4 regions of the Sporomusa rhizae genome follow, and region 3 is predicted to be linked to each of the others. Evidence: a T-box and tRNA genes for the amino acid it is inferred to sense, from the RefSeq annotation. Region 3 holds a T-box; the other regions hold tRNA genes.
The links. A T-box is a leader RNA that pairs with one kind of tRNA and senses whether it is charged. The one in region 3 lies ahead of SRRS_RS10295 (valine--tRNA ligase), so its partner is inferred to be a tRNA-Val.
Positions count from the first base shown of each region.

Region 1: it has a tRNA-Val gene. The T-box ahead of SRRS_RS10295 (valine--tRNA ligase) is inferred to sense a tRNA for this amino acid. The anticodon was not compared.
Region 2: it has a tRNA-Val gene. The T-box ahead of SRRS_RS10295 (valine--tRNA ligase) is inferred to sense a tRNA for this amino acid. The anticodon was not compared.
Region 4: it has a tRNA-Val gene. The T-box ahead of SRRS_RS10295 (valine--tRNA ligase) is inferred to sense a tRNA for this amino acid. The anticodon was not compared.

Region 1 covers NZ_CP156925.1:2,902,250-2,906,463, forward strand. The annotation lists gene SRRS_RS13660 (Nif3-like dinuclear metal center hexameric protein) at 1-806, opposite strand, end outside; gene SRRS_RS13665 (tRNA (adenine(22)-N(1))-methyltransferase TrmK) at 797-1,486, opposite strand; tRNA gene SRRS_RS13670 (tRNA-Val) at 1,685-1,760, opposite strand; tRNA gene SRRS_RS13675 (tRNA-Glu) at 1,834-1,908, opposite strand; tRNA gene SRRS_RS13680 (tRNA-Ile) at 1,987-2,061, opposite strand; tRNA gene SRRS_RS13685 (tRNA-Asn) at 2,112-2,187, opposite strand; gene rpoD (RNA polymerase sigma factor RpoD) at 2,251-3,360, opposite strand; gene dnaG (DNA primase) at 3,417-4,214, opposite strand, start outside.
Region 2 covers NZ_CP156925.1:1,963,910-1,968,123, reverse strand. The annotation lists gene SRRS_RS08835 (ATP-binding protein) at 143-1,738, opposite strand; tRNA gene SRRS_RS08830 (tRNA-Val) at 1,885-1,960, opposite strand; tRNA gene SRRS_RS08825 (tRNA-Glu) at 1,964-2,038, opposite strand; tRNA gene SRRS_RS08820 (tRNA-Asn) at 2,040-2,115, opposite strand; gene SRRS_RS08815 (aminopeptidase) at 2,258-3,370, shown strand; gene speE (polyamine aminopropyltransferase) at 3,424-4,214, opposite strand, start outside.
Region 3 covers NZ_CP156925.1:2,265,115-2,269,328, forward strand. The annotation lists gene SRRS_RS10280 ([FeFe] hydrogenase, group A) at 1-733, shown strand, start outside; gene SRRS_RS10285 (4Fe-4S dicluster domain-containing protein) at 738-1,244, shown strand; gene SRRS_RS10290 (molybdenum cofactor guanylyltransferase) at 1,528-2,226, shown strand; T-box leader at 2,232-2,458, shown strand; gene SRRS_RS10295 (valine--tRNA ligase) at 2,507-4,214, shown strand, end outside.
Region 4 covers NZ_CP156925.1:2,883,966-2,888,179, forward strand. The annotation lists gene SRRS_RS13540 (hypothetical protein) at 1-343, shown strand, start outside; tRNA gene SRRS_RS13545 (tRNA-Met) at 561-636, shown strand; tRNA gene SRRS_RS13550 (tRNA-Thr) at 639-714, shown strand; tRNA gene SRRS_RS13555 (tRNA-Met) at 724-800, shown strand; gene SRRS_RS13560 (carcinine hydrolase/isopenicillin-N N-acyltransferase family protein) at 928-1,782, opposite strand; tRNA gene SRRS_RS13565 (tRNA-Val) at 2,029-2,105, opposite strand; gene SRRS_RS13570 (acyl-CoA dehydrogenase family protein) at 2,166-3,299, opposite strand; gene SRRS_RS13575 (DMT family transporter) at 3,405-3,857, opposite strand; gene SRRS_RS13580 (3D domain-containing protein) at 4,037-4,214, opposite strand, start outside.

The sequences.
Region 1 (4,214 bases), 640 kb from region 3:
GTAATATTTAGTGCCGCTTTTACTTGACCAATAAACATCTCAAGACTTACGGGTTCGGCAAGACCTCCTATACGACCTAAACCATAGCTTGCCCCTGAATTTAGCAGCAAATATTCATCATAAGCGACTTCCTCATAAGGATGTGCGGCTATCATGGCATTAATAACTTGAGTCTTTAAATGCATAGGCACTATGGTTTCTAATCGATACTCCGGCACGAATTCAAGGGAACCTGTTTTGCCAATGTACGGATTAGTCCCCGCTAACGGAAGAAATGATCCTATCCCCTCTGTTGCAAACGAACAGTGACTGTAATTACCTGTATGACCAGCCCCAGCCTCCGACATGGTCATTCTTACTTTTTCAACATGAGAAACAGGAACAAATACTACTAATTTGCAAAGTTTATCCTGATGTACTGACGTCAATGCTTTGATATCTGTTAGTTTTAACTTTTGCGCCAGGATATCATTAACTCCCCCGGGAGCACTATCCAGATTAGTATGTGCGGCATATACGGCAATGCCGTTTTTAATCAACTTTGTTAATAAGCTGCCTAATGGCAAATCCGCTCTGATGTTCTTAATGCCTTTAAAGATCAGGGGGTGATGAGCAACTATCATATCAGCACCCACTGTCAATGCTTCATCAACAACGTCCCCATCAACATCTAAAGCAACAATAGCCTTATGTATCAGTTGCTCAGGATTTCCTACAAGCAAACCGACGTTATCCCACTCTTCAGCCAGATGCTTTGGCGCTAATTTTTCAAGTTCAGCCATAAGGGCGCGGCACTTTATAGGCATGACATTTTATCCTCCAAATCGTTTAGTTTTTTAGTAAAAGCTTTATACTTTTCAGAGTTAACAGCTTCCTTGCTATCTGCCATTGCCGATAGTACGCCACGCAAATGCCTGAGCAGCTCTTGAATATGACGCTTTAGCAAAGGATGTTTATTCTTCCAGAGCAGCGGACCAATCTCGTATAGTACAGCTTCGATCTGGCAGTCAGTTCCTGGTTCCGCCGCGATAATTTGATACATTTTACCCTCTTCTTCTACTAGTTCTTCAGCGACAATCTTCCAATTATTTTTATACAGCCAAATTCTAACGAGCGACGCCGCAATCATAGGTTGTAGAATAACACGCTTTAGCTTTGCGGTTATTTCCGGACGGGAGCTTAGAATGTCAATAATATTAGCTCCTCCCATTCCAGCGATTACGACAACATCCGCTTCCCCGGGATTAAGAACATCAAGACCATTGCCTTGACGTACGGCAATATATTGTTCCAATTGAGTGTCAGCAACAGCATTTTTGGCTGAAAGAAATGGACCGTGATGAATGTCTCCGGCAATTGCCCGACTAACTCTTTTTTGCTCGACAAGGTATATTGGTAAATATGCATGGTCAGTACCTATATCAGCTAAAATGGAAGCTTCAGGAACCATGTCCGCAATTGTCTGTAACCGTTCTCCTAGTCTCATATATTATAATTCCTCCTATCATCCTAGATAGTATTTCGGTCTATGGATAAAAAATCCTGTTAATAGTCTAAAACCTCGAAATATGTATACACGGCTTGCGCGATAACTAATGCAGCGTGCGATATAAAAGTTGCCTTTTCAGCTAAAGTTAACGGTTCAAGACAGCAAAAAACCTGCGAATATATTCGCAGGTTTTTATGGTGGGCGATGACAGGATCGAACTGCCGACATCCTGCTTGTAAGGCAGGCGCTCTCCCAGCTGAGCTAATCGCCCGTATTCGAAGTTCGATTTTTGACTTTCGAAATGTTTTATCGAATGTCTAAAATCGAGCATCGAATATCAAAGATGGTGACCCGTAAGGGAATCGAACCCTTGATACCGCCGTGAAAGGGCGGTGTCTTAACCGCTTGACCAACGGGCCATAATTGATGTTCGACTTTAGACTTTCGTACTTAACATTAATAATCGAATGTCGTATATCGAATTTCTAACAACGAAATGGTGGGCCCACCTGGGATCGAACCAGGGACCAGCCGGTTATGAGCCGGCTGCTCTACCGCTGAGCTATAGGCCCTAAAGAACTAAAACAGGTTTTCCGAAGAAAGCCTGTTTAATAAACTTATCTGGCTCCTCGAGTAGGACTCGAACCTACGACCGATCGGTTAACAGCCGATTGCTCTACCAACTGAGCTATCGAGGAATATCGCCAACGTTGATTATTATAAAACAATGTCTCTATTACGTCAAGTGCTTTATTTAGTTTTTATTCAAGAAAATCTTTCAATTTCTTGCTGCGGCTAGGATGACGAAGTTTCCTAAGAGCTTTAGCTTCAATCTGACGTATGCGCTCACGGGTGACGCCAAAATATTGTCCAACTTCCTCCAGTGTACGAGCGCGACCATCGTCTAGACCAAACCTAAGGCGCAATACTTTCTCCTCACGTGGAGTTAGTGTTTCTAATACTTCTTCCAGCTGTTCTTTAAGCAACATGAAAGATGCTGCTTCAGCAGGAGCCGGGGCATCCTGATCTTCAATAAAATCACCTAGATGCGAGTCTTCCTCTTCACCAATTGGCGTTTCTAGGGAGACTGGCTCTTGGGCAATCTTCATGATTTCCCGTACTCTTTCTACGCTAACATCCATAGCTTTAGCTACTTCTTCCGGAGATGGTTCACGGCCTAATTCTTGCAGAAGTTGGCGTGATACCCTGATTAGCTTATTTATGGTTTCTACCATGTGAACTGGAATACGAATAGTTCTGGCTTGGTCAGCGATAGCCCTGGTTATTGCCTGACGAATCCACCAAGTAGCGTACGTACTAAACTTATATCCCTTGTTATAATCAAATTTTTCTACAGCCTTAATCAAGCCTAAATTTCCTTCTTGAATTAAATCAAGGAATAGCATACCTCTGCCAACATACCGTTTCGCGATGCTAACTACCAAACGCAAGTTAGCTTCAGCAAGTCGCCGCTTTGCTTCCTCATCCCCTTGTTCCATACGTTTGGCCAGTTTAATTTCTTCATCAGCTGTCAAGAGCGGAACCCGGCCAATTTCTTTGAGGTACATACGGACAGGATCATCAATGCTAATACCCTCAGGAATGGTGAGATCTATATCTACTTCTTCTTCGGCCGTTTCTTCAATTTCAGACATATCTGGGCCTTCAATAAGTTCAACGTCTGGAACTTCATCTACAATTTCAATACCTTTGTTATTAAAGATTTCATACATATCATCAATTTCATCCGGACTCATGTCTTCAGTCTGCATTGTATCCATAATTTCAGAATACGTTAGTACACCGCGTTTTTTACCCTTGTGTAGAAGTTCATTCACATGTTCAACCGGTGCATTTTTTTTATCGGCCATAGTTTTCCCCCCTTCCCCTGGTAATTGACGATAGTTGGTATATCCTTACTTGCTTGTTAATGATGCAATTTACTAATTTCATGTTTAATTCGCTGACTTTCCGCCAGTTCCTGCAGAAAGCTACTATCCCCCATGCGTTCTAATTCATCGGCCATCAACCGATGTTGTTCATACAAAGTAGTTAAATGTGCCAGCCTAATTGTTTTGATACAATCGTCTACTGATTTAACTACATCCTGTAATTGTATTTCCATCAACATAATATGTGAAAATTCATTGTTTGCTTTCTCACTCAGGTTATTAACTATTGTATTTAGGTCGGTCTGTGTAATATTTTTTTCCATATTATACGCATTAAATATTAAATTAATTATCTCTTGCTGTAAAACCCCTTGTATTTCTTGCGGAGAAATTTGAGAAAAAACATAAGGGATAAGCGATAAATCTTCGCACATCATTCTAATAAGTTGCCGTTCCGCCTGAACTACAGCCGGTGCTGGTTGCTTATATAATAATGCAATATTTATAGTTTTCCCGTTTTTTACATTTTTATCCTTTTTGGATTGAACTATATATTTTGTAATTTCAGTACGTAAAGCGCTTTCATCCACAGTTAATACTTGAGACAGCCTAGTAATGTGTGCATTTACTTCTACAGCATTTTCAGCCTCAGCCAGGATAGGCGCCAATTTACCGACAACAGCAATCTTCCCTTGAACTGTAGTATAATCATCTGATTTTAATGCCTGATCCAGTTGATAATTTAACAATGGCTGAGCAGACGCAATTAGCTCTTGGAAAGCTGAGCTGTCATGCTTTCTAACAAATTCGTCCGGATCCTTACCATCAGGCAT
Region 2 (4,214 bases), 300 kb from region 3:
AAAGCAAGCAGCAATAATCATACTGCCTACATTATGTTATTTGCTCTTTATACGAAAAACTCCTGCCATTTTTCGGCTCGCAGCTTACTTAATAAATACATCTATTATACACTACAACCGATATGTTAGCATCAACACAACACTAGTTAGCTGCTTGCAATAGTACAGTAAATACTGTTTTCTTACCCGGCTGCGAGGAGACTAGTATCTGTCCGCTATGATTCTGTACAATGCTATAACAAACCGATAACCCTAAGCCGGTGCCATTCTCTTTGGTAGTAAAAAATGGGGTTCCTAGTTTTTCAATAACCGCTGAAGGAATGCCGGTGCCGTTATCCTCCACCGCTATTAACACCTTGTCCTGTTGCTCTTTAACGGTCACAACGACATTGCCGTTGATTGGCGCGGCCTCTATAGCATTTTTTAATAGGTTGATGAATACTTGTTTAAGTTGTGATATATCGCCAAAAACATGACAATTAGGATGCGGTACTTCTAGTTGTAAGCTGATGTTCTTATTATGGCATTGTCCTTCCATAAGCAACGATACACATTCTAGCAAATTACAAACATTGATTTCTTCAAATACCGGCTCCTTTAACGGACGTGCTAACATTTGAAACTCACTGATTAAGCTGTCAATCCGGCCAATCTCTGCTAAGATTATTTTTACATGCTCCGGCGTAACGGGTTTATCGGTCCGACGAGCCATAAGTTGAATAAATCCCTTTATCGAAGTCAATGGATTGCGAATTTCATGTGCAAGTCCTGCGGCCAATTGGTTAACACACGTCATGCGCTCCATTTTTAGTTGTTCGCGTTCACGCTCGTGATATTTTGCCTGACGCCAGACACCATACAAGAGTACACAGCAAACCACTAGCAAGAAAAAAATTCCAATATCGTCAAGCGATTTGCTCAGAACTCTGGTATATAAAGCAGTTAGAGGGATTGTCTTTGCCACCCGCCAATCGGCATTTGACAAATCGGTATAAATAAGCAGCTTTTCTTGATTATCCAGGAAGGACTTAATCTTCTTAATTCCTGTTTTTTGACTATACACCAAACTAACAATTTGATCGTTTACCGCAGGCGATTCCGGATAAATTTCAGCTAAGTGAGGGTGATGGATAAGCTGACCTTTGTTATCCGTCACGAAAATATGTTGCTCCTCCGGTATTTGCTTATGTAGTACAGCTGCTGATATATCGCGGATAGGTACAAACGCAGCTATCACGGCAATTACCTTGTCCTCCTCCACTACCGGAACCTGCACAGTAATATATGCATCTTCCAGATTTTCATAAGCAATTCTTTCCGAAACATTCGGCTTGCCTGCCAAACTTTTTAGGAAAAAAGTTTTACTATTGGGAACTGTAAAAGGTGTATTGACATTCCCAGGGTAAGACAAGCTATCACTAATTAAAATACCATTTTTATCGTATAGAGCGACATTAGCAACCTCTAGAGTTCGGGCGGCTTCCACTAAACTTCGCCGTACCCGTCCGTCTTCCAGACTCCTGATACCAGGGTAACCAGCTAATAATTTAAGCCCAACCAGTTTAGTATTAAAATACATATCAAGGCAATTAGCCGTTACTGCAAGGCGGTCCTGTTCCTTTGCCACTATATTCCGATACTGGCAATTAATATAGTGTACCATGGCAGCAGCCATTATTGCCAACAATCCTACACCAACTAATATCCTAAACACTGCATTTTTAGTTGTGGAGAGCACGGCCGAATCACCACCTTTTTTTGACACACTTCGCTAAATTTCAAACTTTTCCTGCTGTATTTGGCAAGCTTAGTCTATCTTTCACACAAACTTCTTATCACATAAAACAAAAAAGCTTTCAGATTATAAACTGAAAGCTTTAACTATGGTGGGCGATGACAGGATCGAACTGCCGACATCCTGCTTGTAAGGCAGGCGCTCTCCCAGCTGAGCTAATCGCCCATATGGTGACCCGTAGGGGATTCGAACCCCTGATACCGCCGTGAAAGGGCGGTGTCTTAACCGCTTGACCAACGGGCCATGGCTCCTCGAGTAGGACTCGAACCTACGACAAATCGGTTAACAGCCGATTGCTCTACCGACTGAGCTATCGAGGAATTTTAATGACATAATGAATTATATAATAACAAAAAAAAAATTGCAAGTATGGAGCCCCCTATTTCAAAGGATATTTTTGTTAAAGCATCAAATACTGATAGTATAACAATGCAAGCATTAACACTTTAAGGAGGCCTGTCTTTGGATCCCAGAATAAGAACTCTTGCCAAAAATTTGACTGGCTATTCAACCAGTCTCAAGCAAGGCGAAAAAATACTAATCGAGATATACGATGATGCCTTACCCTTGGCTAAAGCGCTTGTTGATGAAATATATGCTGTTGGTGGAGTACCTTTTCTTGAAATAAAAAACAGCCAACTGCAGCGTTCTTTGCTTATGAAGGCATCCGCTGAGCAACTGAAGCTTACAGCATCATGGGAGCAAGCCAGAATGAAGGAGATGAATGCCTATATATCCGTGAGAGCCAGCTATAATATCACCGAAATGGCCGATGTACCTTCATCCCAACTGCAAAGCTACCAACAAAACTGGGTTAAACCTGTGCACCTAGATATACGCGTACCAAAAACCAGATGGTGTGTTCTACGTTGGCCTAATGCATCAATGGCACAATTAGCTAATACCAGCACAGACGCCTTTGAGGATTTCTATTTTAATGTTTGTAATTTAGATTATGCTAAGATGGCTAAAGCGATGGATCCTTTAGTTGATCTCATGGAAAAAACCGATAAAGTTAAGATTACCGGACCTGGCACCGATCTTACTTTTTCAATAAAAGGAATTCCGGCCATAAAATGTTCGGGACTTAGAAATATACCCGACGGCGAAATATACACCGCTCCGGTTAAAGACTCGATAAACGGGGTTCTTTCCTATAACACTCCGGCCGTATATCAAGGTTTCACTTATGAAAACATCCGGCTTGAATTCCAGAATGGCAAAATTGTTAAAGCCATTGCCAACGATACCGAAAAGATTAATAAGATTTTTGATACCGATGAAGGATCCCGTTATATTGGTGAATTTGCGCTTGGTGTCAATCCTTATATCGATACCCCGATGAAGGATACCTTATTTGATGAGAAAATTAAAGGCAGCTTCCACTTCACTCCCGGCAATGCCTATGATGTTGCCTTTAATGGCAACAAGTCAGCTATACATTGGGATCTTGTCTGCATCCAAAATCCCGAATACGGCGGTGGCGAAATCCGTTTTGATGACAAGCTTATCCGCAAAGACGGCCGTTTTGTCATTCCCGAGCTTGAAGGCTTAAATCCAGAAAACTTGATGTAACTCTAAATGAAAAAAGGCGGGATTGCGCAGCAATCCCGCCTTTTTCATTTATGCTATTTAAGCAGGTCCTGAATAAAATTAGGCAAAGCAAAACAACTTTTCTGAATTTCCTTGTTGTAGTAGCGAGTACTCAAATTTTGTGGAATACGGGAAATATCGGCAGTAGCCGGATCGTACTTTTTAGAACCAAGTGTAAAGCAATGTAGACCGCTTGGGTAGATTGGAATGTTTGCCAAATACAAGCTGGTGATTGGGAACAAAGAAGAAATGTCCTTGTTCAGGCGCTTAATAAGTTCCTGATGGAAAAAAGGTGACTCGGTCTGTTGTACAAACAGACCATCTGGTTTTAACGCTTTATAAACATCCTGGTAAAAAGCATGGGTGAACAATCCTTCACCCGGTCCAATTGGATCAGAGCAGTCTACAATAATAACATCATATTTGCTTTCTACTTCCCGCATGTGCTTAATGCCGTCACCGATCTTAAGACGCAGCTTAGGGTGATTTTCATTCAATGCTACACTGATTTCCGGTAGATATTTTTTACTTACTTCAACTACTAAACCATCAATCTCTACCATCTCAGCCACTTCTACCGATTGGTGTTTGACAACTTCGCGAATGGCGCCGCCGTCACCGCCGCCGATAACAAGCACAGTCTTAGGATTTGGATGCATAAACAAAGGTACATGAGCAATCATTTCATGATAGATAAACTCTTCTACTATTGATGTTTGGAAAACGCCATCAAGCACCAGCATCCGTCCAAATTCATGTGTATCAACTACAGCAATTTCCTGGAACTCCGACTCACCGGCAAAAAGCGTTTCTTTTATTCGAGCCG
Region 3 (4,214 bases):
CAAGACATATGGCGCACAAGTAGACAAAATAGATTCTAAGAAAATAATGAGTATATCTGTTATGCCTTGTACTGCCAAAAAATTTGAAGCTTCCCGGCCGGAGTTGGATTCAAGCGGCAGTCAGGACGTCGATCTTGTTTTGACAACTAGAGAATTAGCTAACTTAATTAAGCACGCTGGTGTTGATTTCAAAAATCTTGAGCCGAGTAAGCCTGATTCTGTGCTGGGAGCCTATACTGGTGCAGGTCATATATTTGGAGTTACCGGCGGCGTTATGGAAGCTGCTTTGCGTACCGGTTACGAATTGATCACTGGCAAAGCCCTTGAAGATATAAATATTCTGGATGTGCGTTACAGTCAAGGTATTAAGCGGGCTACCATCCAGGTTGGTGATTTAGCGGTTAAAGTTGTCGTGGTAGCTGGATTAGCTAACGTAGCACCTATTATTGAAGAAATCAAAAATGGCACTGCGGATTTCCACTTTGTAGAGGTTATGGCTTGTCCGCAAGGCTGTATCAGTGGCGGTGGCCAGCCGAAGGTTTTAATAGAAACCGAACGGAAAGGCGTTTATGCCAAACGAATGGACTCTATGTATAAGCATGATAAGGAATTGCCGCTGAGAAAGTCTCACGACAATCCTGAAGTTACCAAATTATATAAAGAATTTTTGGGTAAGCCGCTGGGACACAAATCTCACGAATTACTGCATACTCATTACGTAAAGAGGGGGTAGGCTAATGATTAATACAGCCTTTGTTATTGGAAACCCTGACTTATGTATTGGCTGCCGTACTTGTGAGCTTGCCTGCGTCTTAGCTCACACCGATAAGAAATTAGGTACCGAAGAAATTAAGAATGTGCCATTTTCGCCCCGGCTGTCTGTTGTGAAAACAGAAGACATTAGCGTTCCTGTACAGTGTCGTCAATGCGAAGATGCACCCTGTGCCGAAGCTTGCCCGGAAAAAGCAATAGTGCAACGTGATCATACCATCTATGTCTTAGCTGATAAATGTGTTGGCTGTAAAAATTGTATGATGGCTTGTCCTATCGGCGCTGTATATTTAACGCGAGTAGAAGAAGATCCTTGCAAAAAATCGGCATATAAGTGCGATCTTTGCATTGATGTGCCGGAAGGACCGCAATGTGTAAAAAAATGTCCGACAAAAGCATTGTCAGTAGTGCTTCCCGAGACCATCAAAGAAAGTGTTAAAGAGAAGCGCGCCAATACTGTTCGTAACGTTTAGATTGTTGCTTACGTAATCATTAAAAATTACAGAAAGCTGTGGCATTTGTGCTACAGCTTTCTTCTTTAGGCTCTTACTGATTTGCCGCATTTTTTTGGTTTTGATGGTACAGATTTAACATTTTAGAGAGGCTTAGGCAGGATTTTAAATATGGTGGAACAATTCACTAATGAGGTGTTTAGTAAATTGATTTCCCAGATGGTAGAGGAAAGATAGCCGGTAGAACTGGCATAATCTTGACGCTATTTCTACAATTTAGTATAATTATGCCAAATGTCTATGTATGGATGGAGCGCTGGTTTTGTTAAGTAAATTCAAGGAAGGTCCCGGGTGGAGGAATAATATCACTCCGTTCATATTGGCTGGAGGCAAAAGCCGGCGAATGGGGACAAATAAATCGTTTGTAAAATTAGGTGGTAAGCCTCTAATCGAGATTATTGTAAAAAAGGTCACTGAAATTTTTGCCAATAAACCGCTCATTATTACCAACCGTTTTGCAGATTATGCGTATCTGGATTGTAATATGGTCAGTGATATTGTAAAAGACAAAGGGCCGTTGGGTGGTATACATGCTGGATTAACCAGTGCGTCAACGCCTTACATATTTGTTTTTGCCTGCGATATGCCATTCATTGAAAAAGATTTCGTTGACTATATGATTAGCCGTCTGCGCGACGAAGATATTCTTATTCCCAAAAATGGAGAGCGTGTGGAACCATTGCACGCCATATATTCTAAAAGGTGCTTGCCTGCCGTAGAGAGACATCTTAATGAGGATCACCGCCGGGTGCAAGATTTTTTCGGGGATGTAAATATTGCTTATGTTGAGCAATCTGAAATGAACAGGCTGAATTTACCGGAGGGTTACTTTATCAATGTAAATACTGTTGCAGATTTGTCCAAGGCTGAGAATTGCCTTAAGGGTACTAAACCCCCAAATCTTGACATTGTTTACTCGGATAGGTATAATCAAACTAACTAAACACAATAATGGCGAGGAATGGAAAAAGTATGCTGGTGCGCCTGCTCAGAGAGGGAACCCTAGGCTGGAAGGTTTCTCTGTGCGCAAGCTGAACGTCATCCAGGAGCCGCTGCATTGAACTATTAGTAGGTGCAGCCGGATTTTGCCCCGTTATGGCATGCAGGAGTGTCCGGTCTATTTAAGCCGGGAATTAAAGGTGGTACCGCGGAAGCTGAGTCTTTTCGTCCTTATGGATGAAAGGGCTTTTTCTATTTTTAGAACTAATACAAAGGAGGACAATATGGAGCAAGAGCAGACAAACAACATTTCTACTGTATATGATCCGCAGGCGGTTGAAGCCAAATGGTATAAATTCTGGGAGGATAGCAAGCTGTTTCATGCTGAAGTCGATAAAGACAAACAGCCATTCAGTATTGTTATTCCACCTCCGAATGTTACCGGCCAACTCCATATGGGTCATGCGCTAGACAATACCTTGCAAGATATTTTGATTCGCTTTAAACGGATGCAAGGCAATAACACGCTGTGGATGCCTGGCACGGACCATGCCGGTATTGCAACGCAAATAAAGGTTGAAGAAGTCCTGGCTCAGGATGGAAAAACCCGTTATGACCTGGGGCGAGAGGCTTTCATCGACAGGGTGTGGGATTGGAAAGCCCAATATGGCAGCCGCATAATCAATCAGCTTAAACGGCTTGGCGCTTCCTGTGATTGGGATCGGGAACGTTTTACCATGGATGAAGGCTGTTCTGAAGCGGTTCGTGAAGTTTTTGTCAGTCTGTATGAAGAAGGTCTTATCTATCAAGGGCACAGAATTACTAACTGGTGTCCGCGTTGTAATACTGCGTTAAGTGATATTGAAGTTGAACATGAAGAAAAACCGGGTAATCTCTATCATGTTCGTTATTTGGTAGAAGGTACTGACAATGAGTATGTAACGGTTGCAACTACACGTCCGGAAACTATTTTGGGAGATAGCGGTGTGGCCGTTCATCCGGATGATGCCCGTTACAAGCATCTGATTGGCAAAGGCCTCATTCTGCCGCTGGTAGGCCGGCGTCTTCCTATTGTGGCAGACGAATACGTTGATCCGTCTTTTGGTACTGGTGCCGTAAAGGTTACGCCGGCTCATGATCCGAATGACTTTGAAATGGGCTTACGGCATCAACTTGCTCAGATTGTTGTTATGAACCCTGACGGAACTATGGCTGCCGATACTGGTAAATATGCCGGGATGGACCGCTATGAATGCCGTAAGGCGTTGGTCAATGATCTTAAAGACCAAGGCTATCTTGTAAAAATTGACGAACATAGCCATGCTGTTGGCCATTGTCAGCGTTGTGCAACTGTTGTAGAACCGCTTGTATCAAAACAATGGTTCGTTAAGATAGGGCCGCTGGCAAAGCCAGCCATCGAAGCAGTGACTTCAGGTAAAATTCAATTTGTGCCTGAACGTTTTACCAAGATCTATACCAACTGGATGGACAATATCCGTGATTGGTGTATCTCCCGCCAACTTTGGTGGGGCCATCGCATTCCCGCCTGGTATTGCGAATGTGGAGAAGTTACGGTATCCAGAGAAGATATTACGGTTTGTCCCAAATGCGGTGGAAAGGTCGAGCAAGATCCTGATGTGCTTGATACTTGGTTTAGTTCTGCATTATGGCCATTTTCCACCATGGGCTGGCCGCAGGATACGGCCGAATTAAAGCAATTTTATCCTACCAGCGTCCTGGTAACAGGTTATGACATTATTTTCTTCTGGGTAGCCAGAATGATTATGATGGGACTTAAGTTTAAAAAAGAAATTCCGTTCCGCCATGTGTTTATTCATGGTTTAGTTCGTGACAGCCAGGGGCGTAAGATGAGTAAGTCCCTTGGCAATGGTATTGACCCGCTGGAAGTCTGTGATAAGTACGGAGCCGATACCCTCCGGTTCATGCTGGTAACAGGAAATACACCCGGCAATGACATGCGCTTTTACTGGG
Region 4 (4,214 bases), 620 kb from region 3:
ACTTCCCGTCAAAAAAATATGTATTGACGTTCGTACACTCTCAGAGAACGGTACATACGAATTCACAGTTGATTGTGATGCTGTATATTTTGGTGCAGTCTATGATAATGACGGCAATCTGCAGTCAGTCGACCAATATTTTTATACAGACCGGTTTTCCCAAGATGACCTTGAAGGCGCCCTGGAAGAGGACCAGTTATTTACCGTAGACAACCGAGATTTTCCGACAAAAACATATTTATTAAGCAAGAATATAGCCGGAAAGGAATGGCTCAGATTTCACGCAGTTGTTCCTTGTGCTATCAGCCCTGATTATTTTTATAGCAAATTTATCGGCGACTGACAGGTTACGCATTGGATTAGCGCCTATTAGTATTAGTTACACCGCAAATACTAATCTTCTAAGGAATAACGCAAACAGTACAATAATTTAATATACACCATTAATTAACAGTAGTCAATGACACTGCCTTCCCAATAGTTGCAATGCTATTAGATTGAAAAATTGATTGACATAGTATTGCCCGTACTATATAATTAAATTTGTGACAAAAATTTATCGCGGGGTGGAGCAGTTGGTAGCTCGTCGGGCTCATAACCCGAAGGTCACAGGTTCAAGTCCTGTCCCCGCAACCAACGCTGGTGTAGCTCAGTCGGTAGAGCGTATCCTTGGTAAGGATAAGGTCACCGGTTCAATCCCGGTCACTAGCTCCATTTTAATACGGCGGCGTAGCTCAGCTGGCTAGAGCATGCGGTTCATACCCGCAGTGTCCGGGGTTCAAATCCCTGCGCCGCCACCAATTTTAAGAACTTGTCGTTAAGACAAGTTCTTTTCTGTTTATCATTCCTAGTTGTTATTTTAGAATTATATTTCTTTTTTATACCTACCACTCCTCTGCTAAACAATCATAACTAATGTTATGCGCATTAAAGTTCTAGTTTTTCGTCAAAAATATCTTCAACCTTTACCTTTTTGATTTGTTCACTCTCTCCAGGATTTAATATTTTAACATATAATTCGGGAGAGCCATACGGTGGTATTGATACAGCCCAGGTCGCCATAGTTCGTTGTTTTTGGGGCGAGCTTCCTATTCTAAAAATACTGTTATCAGGTCCATCGTTTTGATCGTTGCTAAAATCTAGAAAGGTATCAAGATTATACGGCGTTGCAGCATTACTTAGTAATGCTGCAATACGTTTATACCTGGTATTACTGCTCAGTCCGTCTACTCTGTTAAATTCCAACATTGATTCATCAACATAGTGATTGGTATGGAAAATAGCCTGGCTATCCTTCATTATGACGGCGTACTTGCCATCTGGCCCAATTTCAATAGTAGCTACTTTATTCCGGTCAGCCAGCATTAAATACTGCGGTCCTAAAAATAATTCAGTTCTAGCAATTGCTTCGTCTACACTGCCACATTCATTTAATAATTGCTCATAGAGCGCATGGGTATATGGCAGTATTTTTCTTTCTTTAAACGCTATAGATCCTGCTGATGCACTGATTGTAACTAATCCTTTTTCATTTATTCCTGCTTTTAGTCCCTTATGATTGCCGTCAATAACAAAAAGTCCAATATATTTGTACCCGTTTGCTGGTGAAATTAATTTTAATTTTTGATGATGATCAGGAGCCCAATCACGATTTTTAACGATTAAACTTCCACCTCCTTGAACAATATTGCCATTAGCAGCCCAAAGTGTGCATGCGTGTGCCTGTAAACCAAAAGTAAACATAATCAATAATAGTATTACAATTACTATCGTCCTTTTCACAATATCACTCCGATACATAGAATATAAATTATTGATTTTTACCGATACTTATTTTCGCTGTATTTATTTTACTACATTTCCAATAAAACAGTAGAGTTTAAGGCAAAAAACTGGCCGACAGTGAATATGTTGGCCAGTTGTAGTTTCATATAGTTTATTGAAGTCTCTTCGCACGGTGAAGAGATGGTATGTCTAATCTCGGCACATAAAAAAGGCTAGTAGATTAATCTACTAGCCTAAAATTTCTGGTGGGACTAACTGGACTCGAACCAGTGACCCCTACGATGTCAACGTAGTACTCTAACCAACTGAGCTATAATCCCTTACTACGTATGTAATTATATTACGGTTAACTTTAAAAGTCAAGCATCCAGAAATATAAATTAATATAAGATATTATTAGCAATTACTAAACGCTGAATTTGATTAGTGCCTTCGTAAATCTGCATAATCTTAGCGTCGCGCATATACTTTTCTGCCGGATATTCTTTGGAATACCCATAACCGCCAAGTACTTGTACGGCATCGGTTGTAACCTTCATAGCCGTATCGGCAGCAAAACATTTGGCTATGGCGGATTCCTTAGCATAGTCAACTCCTTGGTCTTTCATCCAGCAAGCTTTATATACCAAAAGGCGAGCTGCTTCGATTTGCATAGCCATATCTGCTAACATTGCTTGAATAAGCTGGAACGAAGCAATCGGCTTATCAAATTGAACACGCTCTTTAGAGTATTTAACAGCAAGCTCAAAGGCAGATTGGGCCAAGCCTACTGAAACTGCGCCGACAAATGGACGGGCTGCATCCAGAGTTTTCATTGCAATTTTAAAGCCTTCTCCTTCGCGGCCAATCCTGTTAGCTGCAGGAATACGCACATTCTCCAAAACCAATTCACAGGTGTTAGATGCTCTGATGCCCATCTTCTCTTCTTCTTTACCTACAGAGAAACCAGGGGTGCCGCGCTCAACGATAAACGCGGTTAACCCACGGATACCGGCTGTTTTACGTGTATTAGCAAAGATTACAAAAATATCGGCAATACCACCATTGGTAATAAAGCACTTAGTACCATTAAGTATATAGTGTTCACCGTCTTTGACTGCAGATGTAGCAACGGCTCCGGCATCAGATCCGGCACCTGGTTCGGTTAGTGCAAAAGCAGCCAATTTACCGTTATTTATGATATCAAAAAACTTGCGTTTTTGATCATCATTGCCTAACAATACCACTGGATACGAAGCTAATGCGTTTGCAGCTGTTGTCGTGGCAACACCAGCGCAACCTTTGCCTAATTCTTCATAAATAAGAGCAATTGAGAGAGCTTCGAGACCCGGACCATCATACTCTTCAGGAACGGTTAGATTAAGCAATCCAGCTTCGTCCAATTTTTTCCAAAGTTCTGGAGGAACCACGCCTTCTTTATCCATTTCTAAAGCGTGAGGAGTGATTTCTTTAGTAACTAATTCTCTAACCATCTTTTGCAGATCCAGTTGATCGGGAGTAAAGTTAAAATCCATGCTTTGCCTCCTTGTTGGTGACATGATACCAAAAAATTCTAATGATAAGTATACCTTATAATTTTTTTTTTGTTAACACCTAATAGCGAAAAAAATAAAAAAACGCTATTTTAATAACAATTTAGCGCCTATTGCAAGTAATACCAGTCCAAATATCTGCTGAGGACTGCATGACATACGCTCAAGACCGAAGCCGCCAAAGTGGTCAATAATTATAGCCGTTAAGACTTGCCCAACAATAATAGCCGTTGTAGCATTAGCTACACCGACTCCCGGAATACTAGCTGCTACTAAATATATTATAGCTACGCCAATAAAACCACCCAGCCATGAATACCAAGGTGCATCTTGCCATGCATACAAATTACCTTTTCCCATTTTAAAGAAAAAAAGCAAGATCACAGCCAAAATAGTTCCCGTAATATGGACAAAAAAAGTAGCTTCTAGAAGACCGATAACTTTACTTAATGCAGTATTAAGCGAACCTTGTACTGCCATTAATACCCCTGAAACCAATGCTAATACTAATGGCAGCATTTCGTTCGAAATAAAGTTCAAGCCTAAACACGCCCCCTTGTACTATACATAATTATAAAGTAGACTTAGCTTCAGATTGGGTTTTAACCCCATCAGAAGGTTAGTCACAGGATAAAAATAGTATAATACTTAGGGCCTGTTAATATTCCGGGAAGTTAGCTATTATAAAAAGAAAAGCAGGCCACGGCCTGCCAACTTTCTTAGTCCAGCACGTATACTGTAACTTTCTGCAATCCAAAGTTTAACGCTTCGCGGTGGCTGTCAAAAGCTAAGTCAATACGGTTGCCTTTAATAGCACTGCCAATATCGTCAGCTATCGCATAGCCGTACCCCTTAATATACAACCTAGTCCCCAGAGGAATCACTGATGGATCAACA